2 regions of the Metabacillus sp. 113a genome follow, and region 2 is predicted to be linked to the other one. Evidence: a T-box and tRNA genes for the amino acid it is inferred to sense, from the RefSeq annotation. Region 2 holds a T-box; the other holds one or more tRNA genes.

Evidence for each region. The T-box of region 2 lies ahead of ileS (isoleucine--tRNA ligase). A T-box ahead of a tRNA ligase gene usually reads a tRNA of that ligase, here a tRNA-Ile.
Region 1: it has a tRNA-Ile gene. The T-box ahead of ileS (isoleucine--tRNA ligase) is inferred to sense a tRNA for this amino acid. The anticodon was not compared.

What each region holds. Positions count from the first base shown of each region.
Region 1 is NZ_JBNILJ010000003.1:384,474-389,707, forward strand. It holds gene ACQCVE_RS08120 (glucose-1-phosphate adenylyltransferase) at 1-77, opposite strand, end outside; gene glgB (1,4-alpha-glucan branching enzyme) at 22-1,953, opposite strand; gene ACQCVE_RS08130 (GNAT family N-acetyltransferase) at 2,387-2,905, shown strand; tRNA gene ACQCVE_RS08135 (tRNA-Glu) at 2,937-3,008, opposite strand; tRNA gene ACQCVE_RS08140 (tRNA-Ser) at 3,023-3,113, opposite strand; tRNA gene ACQCVE_RS08145 (tRNA-Asn) at 3,175-3,249, opposite strand; tRNA gene ACQCVE_RS08150 (tRNA-Ile) at 3,260-3,333, opposite strand; tRNA gene ACQCVE_RS08155 (tRNA-Gly) at 3,354-3,427, opposite strand; tRNA gene ACQCVE_RS08160 (tRNA-His) at 3,434-3,509, opposite strand; tRNA gene ACQCVE_RS08165 (tRNA-Phe) at 3,520-3,595, opposite strand; tRNA gene ACQCVE_RS08170 (tRNA-Asp) at 3,766-3,842, opposite strand; tRNA gene ACQCVE_RS08175 (tRNA-Met) at 3,847-3,923, opposite strand; tRNA gene ACQCVE_RS08180 (tRNA-Ser) at 4,107-4,199, opposite strand; tRNA gene ACQCVE_RS08185 (tRNA-Ile) at 4,212-4,288, opposite strand; tRNA gene ACQCVE_RS08190 (tRNA-Met) at 4,294-4,370, opposite strand; tRNA gene ACQCVE_RS08195 (tRNA-Ala) at 4,388-4,463, opposite strand; tRNA gene ACQCVE_RS08200 (tRNA-Pro) at 4,476-4,552, opposite strand; tRNA gene ACQCVE_RS08205 (tRNA-Arg) at 4,561-4,637, opposite strand; tRNA gene ACQCVE_RS08210 (tRNA-Leu) at 4,648-4,733, opposite strand; tRNA gene ACQCVE_RS08215 (tRNA-Gly) at 4,744-4,818, opposite strand; tRNA gene ACQCVE_RS08220 (tRNA-Leu) at 4,826-4,910, opposite strand; tRNA gene ACQCVE_RS08225 (tRNA-Lys) at 4,930-5,005, opposite strand; tRNA gene ACQCVE_RS08230 (tRNA-Thr) at 5,181-5,234, opposite strand, start outside.
Region 2 is NZ_JBNILJ010000001.1:795,292-800,715, reverse strand. It holds gene pgeF (peptidoglycan editing factor PgeF) at 1-416, shown strand, start outside; gene ACQCVE_RS04145 (YggS family pyridoxal phosphate-dependent enzyme) at 417-1,085, shown strand; gene ACQCVE_RS04140 (cell division protein SepF) at 1,102-1,539, shown strand; gene ACQCVE_RS04135 (YggT family protein) at 1,546-1,809, shown strand; gene ACQCVE_RS04130 (RNA-binding protein) at 1,965-2,741, shown strand; gene ACQCVE_RS04125 (DivIVA domain-containing protein) at 2,836-3,351, shown strand; T-box leader at 3,397-3,620, shown strand; gene ileS (isoleucine--tRNA ligase) at 3,669-5,424, shown strand, end outside.

The DNA of each region.
Region 1 (5,234 bases), on a different contig from region 2:
GCCAGATTCTTTGTTAAAGAACTAAGACGGCTGCCCTTTCCCCCTGCCAGAAGCATTGCTACGCATTTCTTTTTCATTGTTGTTCTCCTTTCTCTTTTTAATGGCTCTCAACAAGCTAAAACCAAATGGCGGCACCGTCATTTTAATGCTGTACGGCTGGCCATGAAGTTCCTCAGCTTCGGCTTTCATTTCTTTTCCGTTTATTTGTCCGGATCCACCGAACGAAGGATCATCGCTGTTTAAGATTTCTACATATCTTGTATCAGCAGGCACCCCGATTTTGTAATCGTGGTACACATCGCTTCTGAAGTTGCAAACGGCAATCAGCAGTTCTCCATCCTTTAATCCTCTTCGTATAAATGAGTAGATGCTTTGACCCGCATTATCAGCATCAATCCATTCAAACCCTTCTGGAGAGTGATCCAATTCGTAAAGCGGCCGCTGCTTTTTGTAAATACTCATCATCTCTTTAAAATAGACCCTTGTTTTTCTATGAAGCTCATAATCTTCTAAAAACCAATCAAGCTCCTCCAAATCCTTCCATTCATCAAACTGACCGAATTCGGATCCCATGAAAAGAAGCTTCTTGCCTGGATGGGCGAGCATATATCCCATTAACAGCCTTAGCTGAGCAAACTTTTGCCAATAGTCCCCCGGCATCTTATTTAACAGCGATTTTTTGCCGTGTACCACTTCATCATGGGAGAAAGGAAGAATGAAATTTTCATTGAAGGCATACATAAGGGAAAACGTCATTTTGTGATGAATATCGCTGCGGGCATGCTGATCTGTCTCCATATACTCCAGGACGTCATTCATCCAGCCCATATTCCACTTGTATTGAAATCCAAGTCCTCCCTCGGAAACAGGTGCGGTTACCAAAGGCCAATCCGTAGAATCCTCCGCTATCATCAGTGCGTGAGGGTCGAATTCATGAACCTTTTCATTCAGCTTTTTTATAAAGCTTACCGCGTATGGATTCTCAGCATCTGAATCGGAATTTGGCCAGTACAGCATATTAGCTACGGCATCAACCCGGAAGCCGTCAATATGATATTTCTCCAGCCAGAACAAGGCGTTGGAGATTAGAAAGCTATGTACTTCCGGCTTGCCCAGATCAAAATTGGCTGTACCCCAAACTACATTTTCTCTGTCACTGTAATTGCTGTATTCGTAAACCGGCTCTCCATCAAACATATAAAGGCCGTGTGCATCCTTACAAAAATGGCCGGGTACCCAGTCCATAATGACGCCCAAATCGTTTTGATGACATAGGTCAATCAGTTCCATAAACTCTTCAGGTTTGCCATACCTGCTGGTAGCTGCAAAGTACCCTGTTCCCTGGTACCCCCAGGACCTGTCAAAAGGATGTTCAATCACCGGCATTAATTCTATATGCGTGAAACCGTGTTCAATAACGTACGGTATCAATTCATCCGCAATTTCCTTATACGTATAAAAACTTCCATCGTCCTTCTTTTTCCATGATGCAAGATTTAGTTCATATATAAAAAACGGCTTTTGATAAACAGTCTTTGCCTTCTTTTTCTTTTGCCACTTCTGATCATTCCAGGTATAGCCGTCAATATTGGCGATTACCGAAGCAGTGTTCGGTTTTACTTCAGAATAAAAAGCAAAAGGGTCTGCCTTGAGCAGTCTTGATCCATTTCTGGTGATCAGCTCATATTTATACACATCACCTTGCTTTAAATCAGGGAAAAAACCAGACCATATTCCTTCTCTGCTCACCTTTTCAAGTGAATATCCGCTTCCCTTCCACTTATTAAAGTCTCCGGCTATCCTGACATCCTTCGCATGCGGCGCCCAAACAGTAAATTGGACTCCATTTACCCCGTTAATTGCTTTTAAATGGGCCCCGAATTGTTCATAGCTCTTAAACAGATTCCCTTCATGAAACAAATGAACTTCAAAATCTGTAGGACTGGCAATCATCCAGAATGAACCCTCCTTTGCTAATTAGAGTGTATCTCAATCTATATACCCCTATTTCTCTTTCTTAATTCACTAATAAGTGAAAAATCCCTTTTGTGCAAACGCTTTTATATTTTGACATAATCCTACAAACTCCATGTACTCTCATTATAAACATTATTTTTCAAAACAATTGCTGGAAAAGAATAGAAAAAATAGAAAGAAAGTTCGCGAATAATAAAGTCTCTTTTATAACGCACAGTTATAAGTATTATTTTACAAACATATGAAAGTGCAAATAATGTCGAAGAATATCGTATTTTTTTCCAGTCTCCGATGAGAAATCAGCTGATATCGCAGAGCAAACAGAGAAGGATAGTCAAAAATTCGTTGCAACTTTATGAAATTTGTAATATAGTTCTAAAAACTAGTTACCGGGCTAAGGGGTGATCTGATGCTAAAGTTAGTGGAGCCTGACGAGAGGTATAGAGAAGAATATATGGATTTCTACAGGGATTGGATTCACTCCGGTGAAAAAGTTGTCCCATGGGTCGTTTCTGAAGACCCTTCTGATTTTTTTGATTATATACAAGAATTAAAGGCACAGAAACTGGAAGAAAACGCCCCGGAAAATTTTGTTCCTCACTCCACCTATTGGCTGCTGACCGAATCAGGGAAACTGGTTGGAGCTGCAAATGTAAGGCACAGGCTAAATGAGTATTTAAGGATACGCGGGGGCCATATTGGCTATGGAATCAGGCCATCAGAAAGAAAAAAAGGATATGCAACTGCCATTCTGTCGATGACTTTGGAGAGGATCAAAAAGCTGGGGTTATCCGAAGTGTTGGTTACGTGCGATAAGGACAACATCGCTTCGGAAAAAACAATTCTAAAGAACGGTGGAGTCTTCGAAGCAGAGTTCATAGAAGAGGACGGTAATGCAATAAAGCGCTTCTGGATCCAAAATAAATAAAAAACGCTGCGATTGCAGCGTTTTTTATTTATGACCCGTACGGGATTCGAACCCGTGTTACCGCCGTGAAAGGGCGGTGTCTTAACCGCTTGACCAACGGGCCGTATTAATAATAGATGGCGGAGAAGGAGGGATTTGAACCCTCGCGCCGCTTACACGACCTACACCCTTAGCAGGGGCGCCTCTTCAGCCACTTGAGTACTTCCCCGCAAATATAGAGAGGATCTGTGAAAAAAATCCACAAACCTGACTGATGCCTATAAGTATGATGGCTCCGCAGGCAGGACTCGAACCTGCGACCGATCGGTTAACAGCCGATAGCTCTACCACTGAGCTACTGCGGAACAAAATAAATGGGCCTGAATGGACTCGAACCATCGACCTCACGCTTATCAGGCGTGCGCTCTAACCAGCTGAGCTACAGGCCCATATTCAATGGAATTGGAATTGGAGCGGGTGATGGGAATCGAACCCACTACATCAGCTTGGAAGGCTGAGGTTTTACCAGTAAACTACACCCGCATTCTATGGGGCGACTGATGGGAATCGAACCCACGAATGTCGGAACCACAATCCGATGCGTTAACCACTTCGCCACAATCGCCATAAAAAAATGGTGGCTCGGGACGGAATCGAACCGCCGACACATGGATTTTCAGTCCATTGCTCTACCGACTGAGCTACCGAGCCATCTAGCTTCGGCTTTCACTAAGCTTAAATCTCATCGTCAGCTCCCCCGTTCCCATCCACTCGTATCTAGATACGGAGCGGTGTTCACTAGGTCGCTTCCCTGAATTTCTTGCTTATTAAAACCCTCTAGCATTTAATATAGATTATCTTATGTATCAAGAAAACGTAAATGGCGGTCCGGACGGGACTCGAACCCGCGACCTCCTGCGTGACAGGCAGGCATTCTAACCAACTGAACTACCGGACCATTTTGGTTGCGGGGACAGGATTTGAACCTGCGACCTTCGGGTTATGAGCCCGACGAGCTACCAGACTGCTCCACCCCGCGATAATAAAAAGTATTAAGTTTAGCTATGCTCATTGTTTGTAGACTGTCCTCGCCTCAGGAAGCAAAATCAAGCAGTGTCTCGGCGAGTACAACTCGAAGCTTATTCGTGGAAGCAGCGCTCGTTGCTCCACCCCGCGATAATAAAAAGTATTAAGTTTAGCTATGCTCATTGCCTGCAGAAAATGGAGGAGGAAGAGGGATTCGAACCCCCGCGGGGTTTGACCCCCCTGTCGGTTTTCAAGACCGATCCCTTCAGCCAGACTTGGGTATTCCTCCGTGTAAGGGAAATGGTGGACCTTGTAGGACTCGAACCTACGACCGGACGGTTATGAGCCGTCTGCTCTAACCAGCTGAGCTAAAGGTCCCTGTATGGTAGCGGCGGAGGGGATCGAACCCACGACCTCACGGGTATGAACCGTACGCTCTAGCCAGCTGAGCTACGCCGCCATATAGGTTATTATAATTGGTGGAGCCTAGCGGGATCGAACCGCTGACCTCCTGCGTGCAAGGCAGGCGCTCTCCCAGCTGAGCTAAGGCCCCAATTATGTAAAATGGTCGGGAAGACAGGATTCGAACCTGCGACCCCTTGGTCCCAAACCAAGTGCTCTACCAAGCTGAGCTACTTCCCGAAATATAATGGCGCGCCCGAGAGGAGTCGAACCCCTAACCTTTTGATCCGTAGTCAAACGCTCTATCCAATTGAGCTACGGGCGCTTAATAAAAGTGCCGAGGACCGGGATCGAACCGGTACGGTAGTCACCTACCGCAGGATTTTAAGTCCTGTGCGTCTGCCAATTCCGCCACCCCGGCGCTGTAAAAATGGAGCGGAAGACGGGATTCGAACCCGCGACCCCCACCTTGGCAAGGTGGTGTTCTACCACTGAACTACTTCCGCGTAAACATGGTGCGGATGAAGGGAGTCGAACCCCCACGCCCGAAGGCGCCAGATCCTAAGTCTGGTGCGTCTGCCAATTCCGCCACATCCGCTTACTGTATAAAAATCGAATGGTGAGCCATGAAGGACTCGAACCTTCGACCCTCTGATTAAAAGTCAGATGCTCTACCGACTGAGCTAATGGCTCCTTATATTACCTACACCCAGAGCATGTAAGACGCCCCAATCTCAGAAAGCTTATTCAAGCAGCAGCTCCATTTGGGCGCTGATGCTTCACTTCGAAGATCACTCGATCGTGCTCTGCCGACTGAGCTAATGGGTCATTCATTTACACTCTCTCAGGTTATACAATACCCTGTGAATGGTGCCGGCAAGAGGACTTGAACCCCCAACCTACTGATTACAAGTCAGTTGCT
Region 2 (5,424 bases):
TCATCGGAATTGCCCATGCAGGATGGAAAGGAAGCGTATTAAATATTGGCGGTGAAATGATTGCTGCCTGGCTTGAAGCAGAGGGTGCTTCTCTTGAAAATATTCATGCCGCGATTGGTCCTTCAATCGGCCCATGCTGCTATAAAGTCGACGACCGTGTCATTTCAAAAGTGAACAAACTGTTTAATCACCATGAAGAGCTTCCCTGGGTAGAAACAGAGCCGGGTCAATACCGTCTGGATTTAAAAAAACTAAATGCAGCTTTGCTGAAAAAAGCAGGTCTTTCCGATAACCAGATTTCCGTCTCCGGACTGTGCACCTGCTGCGAAAAGGATTTATTCTTCTCCCATAGAAGAGATGCCGGCCGAACGGGACGAATGATCGGTTTTATAGGTTTAAAAGAGGAGGATTCCTGATTGGAAGTAAAACAAAATCTGACTGCAATCATTGAGAATATTGAAGCAGCCTGCAGGCGGTCAGGCAGGAACCGTAAAGATGTCCATGTAGTGGCAGTAACCAAGTATGTGACAGCAGACCGGGCAGAGGAAGCGGTTGAAGCGGGAATTCTTCATCTCGGAGAGAACAGGGATGAAGGCCTCTCCGGCAAATTTGACCGTATTGGGGCCCGGGCGGTTTGGCATTTTATCGGCTCTCTTCAAACGAGAAAAGTGAAAAATGTTATTGATAAGATCGATTACATACATTCACTGGACAGGCTCTCACTTGCAAAAGAAATTGATAAACGGGCAGACGCTCCCGTTAAATGCTTTGTGCAGGTAAACACTTCTGGCGAGGAATCCAAACATGGATTGTCTCCGGACGAAACCATCCCCTTCATCGAGGCGTGCAGGGAATATCCGAATATCCTGATTTCAGGACTCATGACCATGGCGCCAAACACGGATGACAAAGGGCTCATCCGGCAGACCTTCCAATCTTTAAGGCAGCTTAGGGACAAAGTGAAGGCTATGGAATTGAGCCACGCCCCTTGTGATGATCTTTCAATGGGGATGTCAAATGATTATACAGTTGCGATCGAAGAGGGAGCTACGTTTATTCGAATCGGCTCTTCCCTTGTAGGATAAACCAGGAGGTGTAAACATGAGTATTAAAAACCGCTTTAAGAATTTTTTTGTGCTGGATGAAGAGGATTACGAGTACCAGGAAGAACAAACATTTGAAGAGGAATATGGATCTGCCGAGCAGCCGGCAGCAAAAAAAGAAGGCAAACAAAATGTCGTTAGTTTGCAAAGTGTGCAAAAATCCTCTAAAGTAGTTTTATGCGAGCCCCGCGCTTATTCGGAAGCTCAGGATATTGCAGATCAGCTGAAAAACCGCCGGGCAATCGTCGTGAATCTTCAGCGCATCCAGCATGATCAGGCGAAACGAATCGTCGATTTTCTGAGTGGAACAGTTTATGCGATAGGCGGAGATATACAGAAGGTAGGGCTGAATATCTTCCTTTGTACGCCTGATAACGTAGATGTATCGGGCACAATCTCTGAACTGGCAGTTGAAGATGAACCTCAAAGGTGGTAATGGACAATGAGCATTGTTTTTACAGTATTAGGGTATTTGCTGCGGTTTTATTCGTACGCCATCATCATTTACATTCTGATGTCCTGGTTTCCGAACGCGAGAGAAACTAAATTTGGAGAAATTCTCGCTTCAATCTGCGAACCGTTTTTAGAGCCTTTCCGTAGAATCATTCCATCTTTCGGAATGATCGACTTTTCTCCAATTGTAGCCATCCTTGTTCTGAATCTTGCACAAGGCGGTCTATGGTCTTTATACAATATGATCAGCTGATTTAAAGGGACGAAAAAGTCCCTTTTTCTATGTGTGCAGAGAAAACACGGCACCAGTTTAAGTGAATGCACTTGATAGCTGAGTATCCGTGTTTTTACTTTTACGCCTTAGGGAAAACGTGAACGAAGCACCCATTATATAGAAACGGTGATAACATGACAGATTTATTTCAGCATTTCAGAGAAGATGAGCGGGATTTTGTTGAAAAAGTAATGGGCTGGAAGGATTTCGTCCAAAGCTCTTACAGTGCGAAACTTACGGACTTTTTGGACCCCAGGGAGCAGGAAATCGTACAGTCAATTGTAGGCGATCAAATGGAGACTAAAGCAGCTTTCGACGGCGGCGCCCCTGGAGCAGAGAGAAAAAGAGCTCTTATTCATCCTGATTACATGAAACCCGGGAAAGAAGACTTTGACCTGATCCTATACGAAATCAGCTACCCTGCAAAATTTGTAGCCCTTGAACACCCTCAAGTGCTTGGAGCGTTAATGTCCATTGGACTTAAGCGTTCCAAATACGGAGATATATTGATGGAAAACGAAGTCATTCAGCTTGTGGCGGCAAAGGAAATGGATGATTTCCTGAGGCTTCAGCTAACTGAAATTGGGAAATCTAAAGTGGAGCTGAAAAAAATCAGCTTCTCTAATGCCATTGCCGTTACGGAGAGCTGGAATGAGGCATCGGCGACTGTCAGTTCTCTCCGCCTTGATGCAGTAGCCGCTGCGATTTATGGACTTTCGCGGCAAAAGGTTCAGCCCCTTTTGCAGGCAGGGCATATTAAGGTAAACTGGCGCACAGCAGAGCAGGGAGCAATGGAGTGTCAGGAAGGGGACACAATTTCTGTAAGAGGGTATGGCAGAAGCAAAATCACAGAAATTCTTGGCCGGACGAAAAAAGACAAGATCAGAATGCACTATGGGCGGCAAAAATAATCGTGAAATTTGGAGGTTTTGCCCCAAAATTCACGAATAATGAATTATAATGGTATGCAGGGACGTATACCGATACATATGGAGGTGGCCTATAGTGCCTTTAACACCGCTTGATATTCATAATAAGGAATTTAATAAAGGGTTCCGCGGTTATGATGAAGACGAAGTAAATGAGTTTCTGGATCAGATTATTAAAGATTATGAAATGGTCATCCGTGACAAGAAAGAGTCTGAAGCACGCGTTGCAGATATGGAAGAAAAGCTGAGCCACTATACGGTCATTGAGGAAACCTTGAATAAATCCATTCTGATTGCACAGGAAACGGCTGAAGAAGTAAAGCGCAATGCTCAAAAGGAAGCTAAGCTGATCATAAAGGAAGCCGAAAAAAATGCCGACCGCATCATTAATGAATCCCTTTCGAAATCCCGCAGAATTGCCATGGATATCGAAGAGCTTAAAAAACAGTCTAAAGTATTCCGCACCCGTTTCCAGATGCTGATTGAAGCACAGCTTGATCTTTTAAAGAATGATGATTGGGATCATCTGCTCGAATACGAAGCGGAAGCTGTTTATGCCGGCGAGGATGAAGAAGCAAAATACCGTCCTTGACTTTTTGCCGGATATTCGCATATAATTTGAGCACAATCGAAATATGAACCGACGATGACAGGGATAGTAATCTGAATGGAGCCTTTATTCAGCGAACCGGGGGCGGTGGGAGCCCGGGTAAAGTTTTCAGACGAACATCACCCTTGAGTTCCTTCCTGAAAAACTGAGTAGGGAAGGCGCATCATTCCCGATACGAATGCTTAAGCGGATGCGTTTTTTGCGTGTCTATAAGGGTGGTACCGCGTGAAGCAAGCCTTCTCGTCCCTTTCCACAGGGATGAGAAGGCTTTTTTGTATTTTATTTTAGGAGGAAACGGAATGGATTATAAAAATACGCTGCTTATGCCAAAAACGGAGTTCCCTATGCGCGGCAATCTGCCAAAGCGAGAACCGGAAATGCAGGAAAAATGGGAAGAAATGAACATCTACAAAATGGTTCAGGAGCATACGAAGGACCGTCCTCTATTTATTCTGCATGATGGCCCTCCCTATGCCAACGGTGATATCCATATGGGTCATGCACTTAATAAAATTCTAAAGGATTTTATCGTCCGCTACAAATCGATGAGCGGCTATAACGCCCCTTATGTCCCGGGCTGGGATACACATGGTCTTCCGATAGAAACGGCTTTGACTAAAAACAAAAAAGTGAACCGCAAGGAAATGTCTGTAGCAGATTTCCGAAAGCTTTGCGAAGAATACGCCTGGACTCAAATTGAAAGCCAGCGCGAGCAGTTTAAACGTCTGGGGGTAAGAGGAGACTGGGATCACCCTTATGTCACGATGAAACCTGAATATGAAGCGCAGCAAATTCTTGTTTTCGGAGAAATGGCTAAAAAGGGGTATATTTATAAAGGTTTAAAGCCTGTTTACTGGTCTCCTTCAAGTGAGTCAGCCCTTGCAGAAGCTGAAATTGAGTATCAGGATAAAAAATCTCCCTCTATTTACGTTGCGTTTGACGTAGCAGATGGAAAAGGTGTTTTGGAGGAGGATGAAAAAATTGTCATCTGGACCACAACTCCATGGACCATTCCAGCGAACCTTGGAATTGCTGTGCATCCAGATCTTGAATACACCGTCGTGCGGGCAAATGACGCGAAATATGTAGTTGCCACAGAGCTGCTTGCCTCCGTAGCGAAAGAGCTTGAATGGCAGGACTTCGAAACCGTCAGAACCCTGAAAGGGAAGGAAATGGACCGGATAGCTGCGAAACATCCGCTCTATGAAAGAGAATCACTCGTCGTCCTTGGCGGGCATGTTACGACAGATGCCGGTACTGGCTGCGTTCACACGGCGCCTGGCCACGGGGAAGATGACTTTTTAGTCGGGAAAGAGTATGGCCTTGATGTGCTTTGCCCAGTCAATGAAAAAGGAGTAATGACCGAGGAAGCTCCCGGGTTTGAAGGGCTTTTTTACGATGAAGCGAACAAACCCATCACCGAAAAGCTTCAGGAAAACGGGGCGCTTTTGAAGCTTTCCTTTATCACCCACTCCTATCCGCATGACTGGAGAACAAAGAAGCCAACCATCTTCAGAGCAACGGCCCAATGGTTTGCATCCATTAAAGATTTCCGGTCTGAATTGCTGGAAGCTGTTAAAGAAACAAAATGGGTCCCTGCTTGGGGAGAAACCAGGCTGTTTAATATGGTTAGAGACCGTGGAGACTGGTGTATTTCCAGACAGCGCGCCTGGGGAGTTCCGATTCCTGTTTTTTATGCAGAGAATGGCGAGCCGATCATTACAGATGAAACAATCAGCCACGTATCCGGTCTATTCCGGAAACACGGCTCCAACGTGTGGTTTGAGCGTGAAACAAAAAATCTTCTGCCTGAGGGATTCACACATAAAGGAAGCCCGAACGGCACGTTCTCCCGCGAGATGGATATAATGGACGTCTGGTTTGATTCGGGTTCTTCCCACCAGGCAGTTCTTCATGAGCGTGAAGATCTCAAGCGGCCGGCTGATCTTTATCTGGAGGGCTCGGATCAGTATAGAGGCTGGTTTAACTCCTCCTTGTCCACATCTGTAGCTGTAACAGGCAAAGCGCCTTATAAAGGGGTGCTTAGCCATGGGT